2 regions of the Microbacterium algihabitans genome follow, and region 2 is predicted to be linked to the other one. Evidence: riboswitches for the same ligand, from Rfam matches in the RefSeq annotation. Region 2 holds a riboswitch; the other holds the start of a gene.
The links. A riboswitch is a leader RNA that binds a small molecule or an ion and turns the genes downstream of it on or off. The one in region 2 is predicted to bind thiamine pyrophosphate.

Region 1 (5,680 bases), on a different contig from region 2:
GCCGTCCGCTTCACCCCCGACGACCCACCCCCACCCGACCCCGACGACAACGGCACACCCCCACCCTTCTGACACACGCACCACCCCGCACCCACGCCTCCCTGCGCGCGCTCCTCCCCGCGCGCGCTCCTCCCTCCCCGCACGCCTCGAGCAGGCGCACCCGCATCGAACACACGCCCTCGCCTCGAGCAGGCGCACCCGCGCCAGCGCCGATGCGCTCGCCTCGAGCAGACACGCCCGCGCCCGCTCCCGGCAGGCGCGCCTGCGCTGAGCAGCGGCACCCGCGGCCTCGCGCTCGCCTCGCCATCACACCCGCCAACGCCCGCCCGCATTCGTGCCCGGCAGCTGCGTCAGCGCTGGTGAGCGGCGCCCCCCGCGCTCGCCTCGCCATCGCCCTCGCTCCCCCACGCCCGCACCCGCCCGCACCCGCACGCGCACGCGCACGCGCACGCACCGTACGCTCGACGCATGCCTCTCGCCCTCGTCACCGGCGCCGCACGCGCGAACAGCATCGCGGCCGCGATCGTTCCGCGCCTCCGCGACGAGGGGTGGGATGTCGTCACGAGCGAGCTCGCCTCCGGCGACTACCCGTGCGACCTGGCCGATCCGGCGGCACCGACCGAGCTGATCGAGCGCATCGCCCGCGAGCGTGGCCCCCTGCACGCGCTGGTGCTGAGCCACGCCCACGACATCGAGAGCGGCATCCTCGACACCAGCGCCGAGAGCTTCGACATCCACGTCGCCGTGAACGCCCGGGCGTCTCTGCTGCTCATCGCCGCGTTCGCGCGGCAGGTCGACGAGACGGGCGGTGCCATCGTCGCCTTCACCAGCGACCACACCACCGGCAACCTGCCGTACGGCGCGTCGAAGGGCGCGCTCGATCGCATAGTGATCTCAGCGGCTCGAGAGCTCGGGCCTCGCGGCATCTCCGCGAACGTCGTCAACCCCGGCCCCATCGACACCGGCTGGATGGACGATGAGACCCGCGACGCCCTGACGCCCCATCACGCGCTCGGTCGCATGGGAACCCCGCGCGACGTCGCCGGGATCACGGCGTTCCTGCTCTCCCCTGAGGGGCGCTGGATCAGCGGTCAGCTGCTCCACACCGACGGCGGGTTCTCGGCGCGGTTCTGAGGCCCGCGCCCGCTCCCGCGCGGGGCGGCGGTGGCCACGTCGCTCCGTTCCGGGGCGCAGCCGCCCCTGCCCCAGCACATCCGACCCCTTCGGTATCCCTCACGTTCCGGCGCACGCGATCGCGGCCGCGGCCTTCGTGCTAGCGTCGCCCGCAGTGACACGGGGTGCCCGCCAGGGCTGAGAACACACCCGTCGAACCTGATCTAGTTCGTACTAGCGAAGGGATGTCGCGAATGGTCGTTCGCACGTCGTCGTCTCCGTCCACCCCCGCAGAGGCCCTCGAGGCCGTGCGCCGAGCCGCGCCGCTCACGCAGTGCATCACGAATGCGGTGGTGACGAACTTCACCGCCAACGCACTCCTGGCTCTCGGCGCGGCTCCCGCGATGTGCGACATCCCCGGCGAGGCCGGGATGTTCGCCGGGATCGCCGGGGGCGTGCTGGTGAACCTCGGCACCCCGACTGCCAAGCAGCGCGACGCGGCACGCGAGGCCGTCGTCGCCGGCACTCCCTGGGTGCTGGATCCGGTCGCCGTCGGAGCCCTCCCCGTGCGCACGGCGCTGGCGCACGAGTTGCTCGCGGCGCGACCGGCGATCATCCGCGGCAACGCCTCCGAGATCCTCGCCCTCGCGGGAACAGGGGCGGGCGGCCGCGGAGTCGACGCGACCGACTCCCCCAGCGACGCGCGTGACGCGGCCGTCGCCCTCGCAGGACGCACCGGCGCGACGGTCGCGGTGTCGGGAGAGATCGACCTGATCGTGGATGCCGATCGCGAGACGCGGATCGTCGGGGGCAGCGCCCTGCTCACCCAGGTCACCGGAGGGGGATGCGCCCTCGGCGCGGCGATGGCCGCGTTCGCCGCCGTCACCGCACCGTTCGAGGCCGCCGTCGCTGCGAGCACCGTATGGGCGGCGGCGTCGGAACGCGCGGCCCGCTCCTCACGGGGGCCCGGCTCGTTCGCGGTGGCGTTCCTCGACGAACTCGCCGCCCTCAGCCCCGACGATCTCGAGGCACGTACCGGAGGCGGTCGATGATGCCCGACCTGTCGCTGCACCTCGTCACCGACCACCGCGTGCCTTTCCCCCGTCTGCGCGACATCGTCGATGCCGCGGTCTCTGCCGGAGTCACGGTCGTGCAGTTGCGCGAGAAGATCGCGACGGGCGGCGAGCTCTTCGCCCGCACCCTCGACCTCGCCGACGTCATCGCCGGGCGCTGCGCCTTCGTCGTCGACGACCGCCTCGACGTGGTGCTCGCCGCACGCTCGCGCGGTGCGCGGGTCGACGGTGTCCACCTCGGCCAGAGCGACTTGCCCGTCGACGCCGCGCGAACCCTCCTGGGTTCCGACGCCCTCATCGGCTGGACCGCCAACACCGCCGCGCACCTCTCGGTGGCACATTCCCTGCCCGCGCGGACCGTCGACTACCTCGGCGTCGGCGTGATCCGCGCCACGCAGACCAAGCCCGACCATCCCACTCCGCTCGGCATCGGGGGATTCGCCGAGATCGCGGCATCCACCGCTCTTCCCTGCGTCGCGATCGGCGGCATCGGCGAGGGCGACGTCGCGGCGCTGCGCGGGGCCGGAGCGGCGGGTGTGGCCGTCGTATCGGCCGTGTGCGCAGCAGACGACCCGGGATCGGTCGTCCGCGCCCTGCGCGCCGCGTGGGCGGCCGACGCATGAGCGTGCGTGTGCTGAGCATCGCCGGCACAGACCCGACCGGCGGTGCCGGCGTGCAGGCCGACCTCAAGTCGATCGCCGCGTTCGGCGGATACGGCATGGCCGTGGTCACCGCTCTGGTCGCCCAGAACACCCGCGGCGTGCGTGCGGTGCACGTTCCTCCGACGGAGTTCCTCGAATCGCAATTGCGAGCGGTGAGCGACGACGTCGAGATCGACGCCGTGAAGATCGGCATGCTCGGCTCGGCTCCGATCGTCGCGGTCGTCGATGCCTGGCTCGCGCAGGTCCGACCGCCCCTCGTCGTTCTCGACCCCGTGATGGTGGCCACCAGCGGCGACCGCCTGCTCGACACCGACGCCGAAGACGCCGTTCGGTCGCTCTGCCGTCGGGCCGATCTCGTCACCCCGAACCTCGCCGAATTGGCCGTGCTCGTGGGCGAGCCCCGCGCGACGACGTGGGACGCCTCCGTCGCTCAGGCCCGATCGCTGGCCGCGAGCGCGCAGACCCGCGTGCTGCTGAAGGGCGGCCATCTCTCGGGGGCCGAGAGTCCGGATGCCATCGTCGACGCGACCGGCGTGCACGAGGTCGCAGGGGTCCGCGTCGCCACCCGCCACACGCACGGCACCGGGTGCTCGCTGTCGTCGGCGATGGCCACTCTCGCCGCGTCCGGCCTGACGTGGCCGGACGCATTGACCCGCGCGAAGCGCTGGCTCACGGGTGCGCTCGAGAACGCCGAGCACCTGCATGTCGGACGCGGCAACGGCCCCATCGACCATCTGCACGAGCTGCGCCCGCACATCGACCTCGACGTGTCGTTCAGCGCCGAGCGGTGGCGGGCGACGGCAGATGTGCGCACCGCTGTCGACGCGTGCGGATTCGTGCGCGGCTTGGCATCCGGATCACTCGACCGAGACGCCTTCGCCTGGTACCTGGGTCAGGACCTTCTGTACCTGCGCGAGTACTCCCGCGTGCTGGCCCGGGTGGCGGCCCTCGCTCCCACCGTCGACGAACAGCGTTTCTGGGCGACCGCGTCGGTGTCCTGCCTCGACGAGGAGGCGGCACTGCATCAGGCGCATGTCGATCCGCGAGGACTGTCACCCGCGGCGTCGACCCTCGCGTACACCGATCACCTGCACACGGCCTCGACCACGGGCTCCTACGCCGTGCTGGTCGCCGCGATCCTGCCGTGCTTCGCGCTGTACACCGACATCGGGGCGCGCTGGCGCGGCACCTTCGACGCCGATCACGCCTACGCCGATTGGCTCACCGCATACGGCGACGAGGAGTTCGCGGCCTCATCGGCGCGCGCGTCGACGCTCGTGGATGCCGCCGCACGGTGCGCCGCGCCGGCCGAGCGCGCGGCGATGGCCACGGCCTACGACCGCTCGATGGCGCTCGAAAGGGACTTCTTCGAGGCCCCGCTCTCGCGCGGGAGATGACGGAATCGGCATCCGCCCCCTCCCGCGCCGAGCGTGGTGCTCAGCCGCTCTTGCGTCGGAACTCGCGCTTGGTGACGGCTGCGTGCGTGCCCTGCACGGCCGAGTGGCCGTCGAGGTGCGCCTGACCCGACTGCTGGGCGCCGTTCTTCTTCGCGAGCGCCTCTTTGAACTTTCGCTTCATCTCTTCGGATGCCGAGGCACCCGAGGTCTCGTCGGTACTCATGCCCCCACCCTAGGCATGCCCACGGCGTCGGAGCACCGCCGGGGCCGGGTCGCGACGCTCAGACGTGCCGTACGCGCTGCTGCAGCCGGGTGCGGATGTCGAACAGCTCCGTGCCGCCGACCTCCCGCGCTCCGGTGATGCCGCGGCGCAACAGGGTCGTCAGGGCGCTGCGGGTGACCAGGGCGACGGGGGTGCCGCGCACCTTGCCGAGGTCGGTGACGGCGTCGAGCACGTCGTCGTCGGGCAGCACGATCATCGCCCCGCTGAACCGCACGCCGGCCGACCGGGCGATCACGCGTGCACGAGAGACGAGCTGGGTCACGGGCGAGCCGAACACGTTCGGACCGGTGATCTCGCCGCGACGCACGCCGACCGGGCCGCCGAAGTCCTCGCTCAGCATCGCGTAGAGGCCGCTCGGACCGAGCACGAGGTGGTCGAGCTTCTGCTCGGGATCGCGCCCGTCGCGATCCGCGAACACGTCGTGCCACACGGTGTAGCCCATGCCGAGCTCCGAGACGAGCCGCGCGGTCTCTTCCTCGGCGAGCGCATCGGCCAGGATGTGCCGGATCTCGGGGGGAGCCGAGCGCACGAGCGCGGGATCATACGGATCCGCGATGTCGACCCCGCGGCCCACCCATTCGCGGATCAGATCGAGGTAGCGCTCTCGTCGCCAGCCACCGGGCTGCCCGTGCGACCGCGCGCGCGGGCGGGTGTCGGCGGGGCGCGAGGGGGCGGATGCCGAGGAGCCGGCGCCCCATTCGGTCGCACCCGACCCTGAGCTCGATCCGCGTCCCCGGTCGTACGCATCGCGCGCCTCGGGGGTGCCGATGAGCTCCCAGGCGCGCTGCACCTGCACGAAGAGGGCGGCGTCTCCCCCGGTGTCGGGGTGGGTTTCGCGCAGACGCACCCGGTAGGCGCGGCGCAGTCCTTCGTCGTCGACGTCGGCGGCCACGCGGAGCACCTCGTATGCCGAAAGCGACATGGGGCTGTCGAACACTGGCGTCATCCGTCCTGCCGCACGGGCGCGGCATCCTTCAGGCTATCCCGCCGAGTCTGAGGGAGCCCCGACCGCCCGCCGAGAAGATGGAGTGCGCGCCCCATCGCGCCGCCGCTCGCGCCGTCGTCTTCGCGGTCGTCGCGCGTACGCCGCCGCGTCGCGGCTCGACAGGGCGAGCAGCACGAGGATGTCGAGGCTCAGCGTGAGCAGGGTCG
Region 2 (5,680 bases):
ACCACCGGCCCTAGGCTCGTCGGGTGAGCGAGCCCGGGTTCCGTATCGAGAAGGTCGCCGTCGATGATCCCCGCGCGGTCGCCCTGCGGCGCGTGCTCGATGCCGATCTCGACGAGCGTTACCGCGACGCCGACGCCGACGACACCCCCGAGGTCGCCGCCAAGCGCGAGGCCGCTCTCGCGGTGCACCCCGAAGACGTGGTGGCGACGCTGCTCGCGATCGACGCCGACGACACTCCTCTGGGGCACGTGATCCTGAGACGCCTGGGCGAGGAGTGGGAGCTCAAGCGCCTCATCGTCACCGCCGGCGCCCGCCGCCGAGGGGTCGGCACCGCCCTGACCGAGACGGTCGTCGACCTCGCCCGTCGCGCGGGCGCGCGCCGCGTCATCCTGCAGAGCGGGCGCATGCAGCCCGAGTCGCTGCGCATGTACGCCGCCGCGGGCTTCACCCCGATCCCGGTCTACGAGCCCTACATCGAGACGATGCCGCGCTCGTTGTGCTTCGAGTACGTGTTCTGAGTCGTCGGTAGCCCCGCCGCCGACGCTCACGTCCCCACGACGCGGAACGCGCCCGTCGCCACCGCGGCGGCGAGCGCCAGAGCTCCCAGCGCGAGGGATCCCGCAAGGGCGGCGCCGTCGCGGCCGGACAGCGTCGACGGCCGCGCCCAGGTGCGCTCGACGTCGGCGCCGAACCCGCGCGCCTCCATCGCGGTGGCGAGCTTCGTGCCGCGGCGCACGGCGAACACGAGCAGCACGAACGCCATCGAGAAGAACCGACGGAGCGCCCCGCGGTCGCCGAGCCCCCGCGCTCGGCGGGCGAGGGTCATCGTGCGCCAGTCGTCGACGAACAGCCCCACGGTGCGCGCCCCGGCGAGCACGCCGAGCACGAACCGGCTCGGCAGCTTGGCCACCTGGGCGAGGGCGTCGGCGAGCGCGGTGGGATCGGTGCGGGCGAACAGCAGGATCATCGGTAGCGCGAGCGCGAGCACGCGCAGCAGCACGGCGATCGCGAGCACGATCGAGTCGTCGCTGATCGTGGCGAACAGGAACGAGCCGTAGACGGTGCCGCCGGGGCGGGCGTACAGCAGCATGCTCACCGCCGCGACGGGGGCGAACACCAGCACGGGCAGCATCCGCTTGAGCACCGTCGTCAACGGCAGTCCCGTGAGCGGCACGCACAGCAGCTCGAGCATCAGGGCCGTCGCGGCGCTCACCGCGTCGATCGAGACCAGCAACGGCACGGCGAGCACCACCACGATCGCGACCTTCGTCACGGGGTTCACGCCGTCGAGCCACGCCGTGCGCGCGGGGGCCTCGACCACGACGCTCACGCGGCCTCCCCCAGGCGGATGCGGTGCTGCCCGAGATGGCGCACCACGTCGGCGTCGTGCGTGACGGCGACCACCGCGCGCCCGCGTGCGATCTCGCGTTGCAGCAGGGCGACGAGCTCGGTCCAGCCGCGACGGTCCTGACCGAAGGTCGGCTCGTCGAGCACGATCACTTCGGGCGAGGCGGCGAGCACCGTCGCCACCGATAGGCGCCTCTTCTGGCCGCCCGACAGGGTGAACGGGTTGGCGAGGGCGAGGGGGGCAAGGTCGAGTCGCTCGAGCAGTTCGTCGACGATCTGCTCGACCTGAGCCGCCGGCATCCGGAGCGCTCTCGGCCCCACGGCGAGCTCGTCGCGCAGCGTCGACGCCAGGAACTGGTGCTCGGGCTCCTGGAACACCGTGCCGATGCGCGTGAGCAGTTCGGTGGAGCGCCAGCGGGACGGGCGCCGGATGCCGCGGGCCGCGAGCCCCGCCGCGGCGGTCACCTCTCCGCGGAGTTCGGGCAGGAGCCCCGCGAGGGTGAGCGCGAGCGTCGACTTGCCCGCGCCGTTCGGGCCCGTCACGACGGTGCCCGCGCCGGTGGGGACGATCAGGTTGAGGTCGGACGCGACGACGGTGCCCTTCTCGCGCCCGATGGCCAACGTCTCGGCCGTCAGCACGGCATCCGGATTCGACGAGGGAGCGGCGACCGGAAGCTCCACCGGGCGACCCGGGACCCACACTCCGGCGGCGGCGAGCGCGTCGCCATATTCCGCGAACACGCGATCGGGCGGGCCGTCGGCGATCAGCCCCCCGCCCGGCGCCAGCACCACGACCCGCGTCATGAGGTCGGCCCACACGGCGGTGCGGTGCTCGATCAGCACGAGCGTCGTGCCCTCGCGCGCGATGACGCCCTCGACGGCCGCGCGCACGTCGTCGACGCCGTCGGGGTCGAGGTTGGCGGTCGGCTCGTCGAGCAGCAGCAGTCCGGGGTGCATCGCGAGCACACCCGCGAGCGCGAGGCGCTGTTTCTGCCCGCCCGACAGCGCCTTCGTCGGGCGGTCGAGGGGCACGGTCAGACCGACGGAGGCCAGAGCGTGCGCCACCCGGTGGGGGATGTCGGATGCCGGCACCCCGAGGTTCTCGCACCCGAAGGCCACGTCGTCGCCCACCTTCGACAGCACGATCCCCGCCTCGGGGTCCTGCAGGACCAGGCCGATGCGTCCGCGTTGCCCCTCGGGCGCCCCGCCGTCGACGAGGATGCGCCCGGTCTGCTCCCCCTCGTCACTGCCTCCGAGCAGGCCCGCGAGACCGGCGAGCAGGGTCGACTTGCCCGCACCCGAGGCGCCGAGCAGCAGCACCCGCTCGCCGGGCTCGATGACGAGGTCGATCTCGCGCGTGGCGGGGAGCTTGCGACCGGCGTAGCGCCAGCCCCAGCCTTCGACGTCGACGCGCGCGGGATGCGGCATCAGACGTCGCGGCGGCGTTCCCGCCCGGCGGCGAAGCGGCTCAGCGCACCGGTGGCCGCCAGTGCACGCACGAGCAGCCAGCCGACCAGACCGGCCAGCAGCGCACCCGAAACCACGAGGGTGCCGAGGTAGATGAGGTTGAACTCGACGGTCTTGGCGATGTTCGGCGACGACCCGACGAACAGCTCGTTCAGCCACGCGCCGACGCTCGCGCCGACTCCGGCGAGCATGGCGACCGGCAGGGTGAATCGCAGGTAGAGGAAGGTGAGGAAGATCAGCTCGGCGCCGAGGCCCTGAGCCAGGCCCGACACGATCGTGAGCGGACCCCACACGTTGCCGATGAGGGCCGAGACGACGGCGGCCACGAGCTCGACCAGCAGAGCCGCGCCGGGCTTGCGGATGATCAGCCCGCCGACGACGCCGCCGATCAGCCAGATACCGACCGCGAGGCCCCCGAGACCGGGAGTGACGCCGTCCATGGCGACGAACCAGAGGCCGCCGACGGTGTTCCAGGCCCAGAACACCAGGCCGATCGCGACGCCGAGCACGGCGGCGACGACGATGTCGACGACACGCCACCGCAAGCGGTCCGAGGCGACGACCGTCGAGCGGTTCGCGGGGGCAGACGTGGACGTGTGCATTTCTCTCCTCCCTGCGCCGGCATGATCCGGATCAGGTTCGACGGTCGAAGCGTGGATTCGCTTCCTCTCAGCCCGGCTCACCGGACTCCCGTGGGTTGTGGTGACGAGTATAGGGGCACGCCCGGGGTAGCGTGGGCGGGTGAGCGAGCAGATCCCGGAGTCGCGACGCGCGCCGCGGAACCCGGACGAGCCGCTCGCCGCTCCGGCGGAGTCGGAGCAGACTTCGGATGCCGCTTCCCCGGCCGATCCGCGGGCTGCAGGTGCCGTCGAGGCCGAGGCGTCCGAGGCCGGGGCTCCCGTCACCGCGAGTGCCGCCGACGCCGAGGCACCCCGGACCGGCGCTGCCGCCGTCGCACCGGCCGCCGAGGGCGCCGAAGCCGAGGCGTCCCCAGCCACAACGACGCAGCCGTCACCGGCGGACGCGACGACCCCGCCGCCGACGACCGGCGCCTCGCCCGCGTCGACCGCCGCCACGGCATCCGGAACCTCCACCGTCATCGGAGCGCTCGCGTGGGTCGACCCCCACCAGGCAGCCGCTCCGCGCCCCGCCCCGATCTTCGTCGTCTCCGGATCGACCCTTCGCGCGGGCGATCTGCTGGCCGGAGGGCGTCGGCGCCGCCTGCGTCCAGCCACCGTCGTTCCGCCCATCCTCCTGCTCATGCTGGTCGCGGCATACGTCGCCGCGACCCTGCTCTGGCCGTTGAACGCCGCGGCTCCGACCGTGCGCACCGTCGCCGCGCAGCCGACCGCCGCGCCCACGGCGAACCCCGCGTGGCCGGCGCAGGGCGAAGCGGCGATCGCGCTCGACGGCATGCCCGAAACGCTCTCGACTCCCGCGAACGCCCCCGAGTCGATCGCGAGCATCACGAAGGTCGTCACCGCCCTCGTCGTGCTCGACAAGCTGCCGCTGGCCCCGAGCGAGCAGGGCGGCACGTACGCCTTCACGCAGGCCGACAGCGCCGACTACTGGCAGTACCGGGCGCGCGGCGAATCGTCGCTCGACGTGCCCGTCGGCGGCACGCTCACCCAGTTGCAGATGCTGCAGGGCATGCTCATCGCCTCCGCGAACAACTACGCGCAGCGCCTGTCGAACGATCTCTTCGGATCGGATGCCGCCTTCGCCGCCGCCGCGGAAGAGTACCTCGCCCAGCGCGGCATCGACGGCATCACGATCGTCAACCCGACCGGGATCGAGGCGGGCAACACCGCGACGCCCGCCGCCCTCATCGCCCTCGCCGAGCGCGCTCTCGCCAACCCCGTCATCGCCGAGATCGTGCGCACGCCCGAGCTGACGCTGCCGGGGGCGGGCACCTTCCGCAACGGCAACTCCCTGCTCGAGGATCCCGGCGTGATCGGTGTGAAGACCGGCACCCTCGACGCCTGGAACCTGCTGACGGCGAAAGACATCACCGTCGGCGGCACCACGGTGCGCGCCTACGCCGCCGTGCTCGGCCAGCCCGGGCCCGACAGCCGCAATCAGGCCAGCCGTGATCTGTTCGCGCGCATCGAGCAGGAGCTGCAGCCGAGCCCCTCGCTCACGGCCGGCACGGTCGTCGGCAAGGTCGAGTCGCTGTGGGCCCCCGACGTCGACGTGGTCACCGCCACCGACGCGACCGTCGTGCTCTGGAACGGCGCCGAGGCCAAGACCTCGACCTCGTTCGACCTCGGCGACGCCCGTGAACCCGGCGAGACCGTGGGCTCGCTCACGGCGACGGGTCCCGTCGACGCGGACACCGTCGACGTCGAACTCGCCGGCGAGCTCGACCCGCCGAGCCCGTGGTGGCGGCTCACACACCCCCTCGACCTGTTCGGACTGAACGAATGAAGCTCTCGCTCGACGCGTCGTCGTCGGTCCCGCCGTTCGAGCAGGTGCGGGGCCGGATCATCGCGCAGATCGACGACGGCACGCTCGTCGCGGGAACCCGTCTGCCTCCGGTGCGGACCCTTGCGGGCGAGCTCGACCTCGCCGCCAACACCGTCGCTCGCGCCTACAAAGAACTCGAAGAGGCGGGCTACGTCGAGACCCGCGGCCGCGCGGGAACGTTCGTGAAGGGCGCGGATGCCGCCGCCGCCCGAGGGGCCGCTGCCGCGCGGACCTTTGCCGAGACGGCGCGACGCCTGGGCCTGTCCAGTGCCGAGGCGATCGATCTCGTGCGGGCCGCTCTGCGCGAAGACTGAGGAGCGGTGACGCGGCTCACGGCGGTTTTCGGACGGCTCCGGATGCCGCGGCGAACTTCACCCGCGAGATCACCCGCTTGCCTCTG

Region 1: it holds a riboswitch for thiamine pyrophosphate, as region 2 does, so the genes downstream of both, thiM (hydroxyethylthiazole kinase) here and RWH43_RS12830 (ECF transporter S component) in region 2, are expected to answer to the same signal.

The regions. Positions count from the first base shown of each region.
Region 1 covers NZ_JAWDIU010000009.1:28,297-33,976, reverse strand. The annotation lists gene RWH43_RS17620 (SDR family oxidoreductase) at 469-1,134, shown strand; TPP riboswitch at 1,285-1,376, shown strand; gene thiM (hydroxyethylthiazole kinase) at 1,368-2,165, shown strand; gene thiE (thiamine phosphate synthase) at 2,165-2,809, shown strand; gene thiD (bifunctional hydroxymethylpyrimidine kinase/phosphomethylpyrimidine kinase) at 2,806-4,245, shown strand; gene RWH43_RS17600 (DUF5302 domain-containing protein) at 4,286-4,468, opposite strand; gene RWH43_RS17595 (DnaJ domain-containing protein) at 4,527-5,465, opposite strand; gene RWH43_RS17590 (hypothetical protein) at 5,508-5,680, opposite strand, start outside.
Region 2 covers NZ_JAWDIU010000004.1:245,714-251,393, forward strand. The annotation lists gene RWH43_RS12815 (GNAT family N-acetyltransferase) at 24-518, shown strand; gene RWH43_RS12820 (energy-coupling factor transporter transmembrane component T family protein) at 545-1,330, opposite strand; gene RWH43_RS12825 (ABC transporter ATP-binding protein) at 1,327-2,775, opposite strand; gene RWH43_RS12830 (ECF transporter S component) at 2,775-3,416, opposite strand; TPP riboswitch at 3,408-3,518, opposite strand; gene RWH43_RS12835 (D-alanyl-D-alanine carboxypeptidase family protein) at 3,556-5,241, shown strand; gene RWH43_RS12840 (GntR family transcriptional regulator) at 5,238-5,594, shown strand.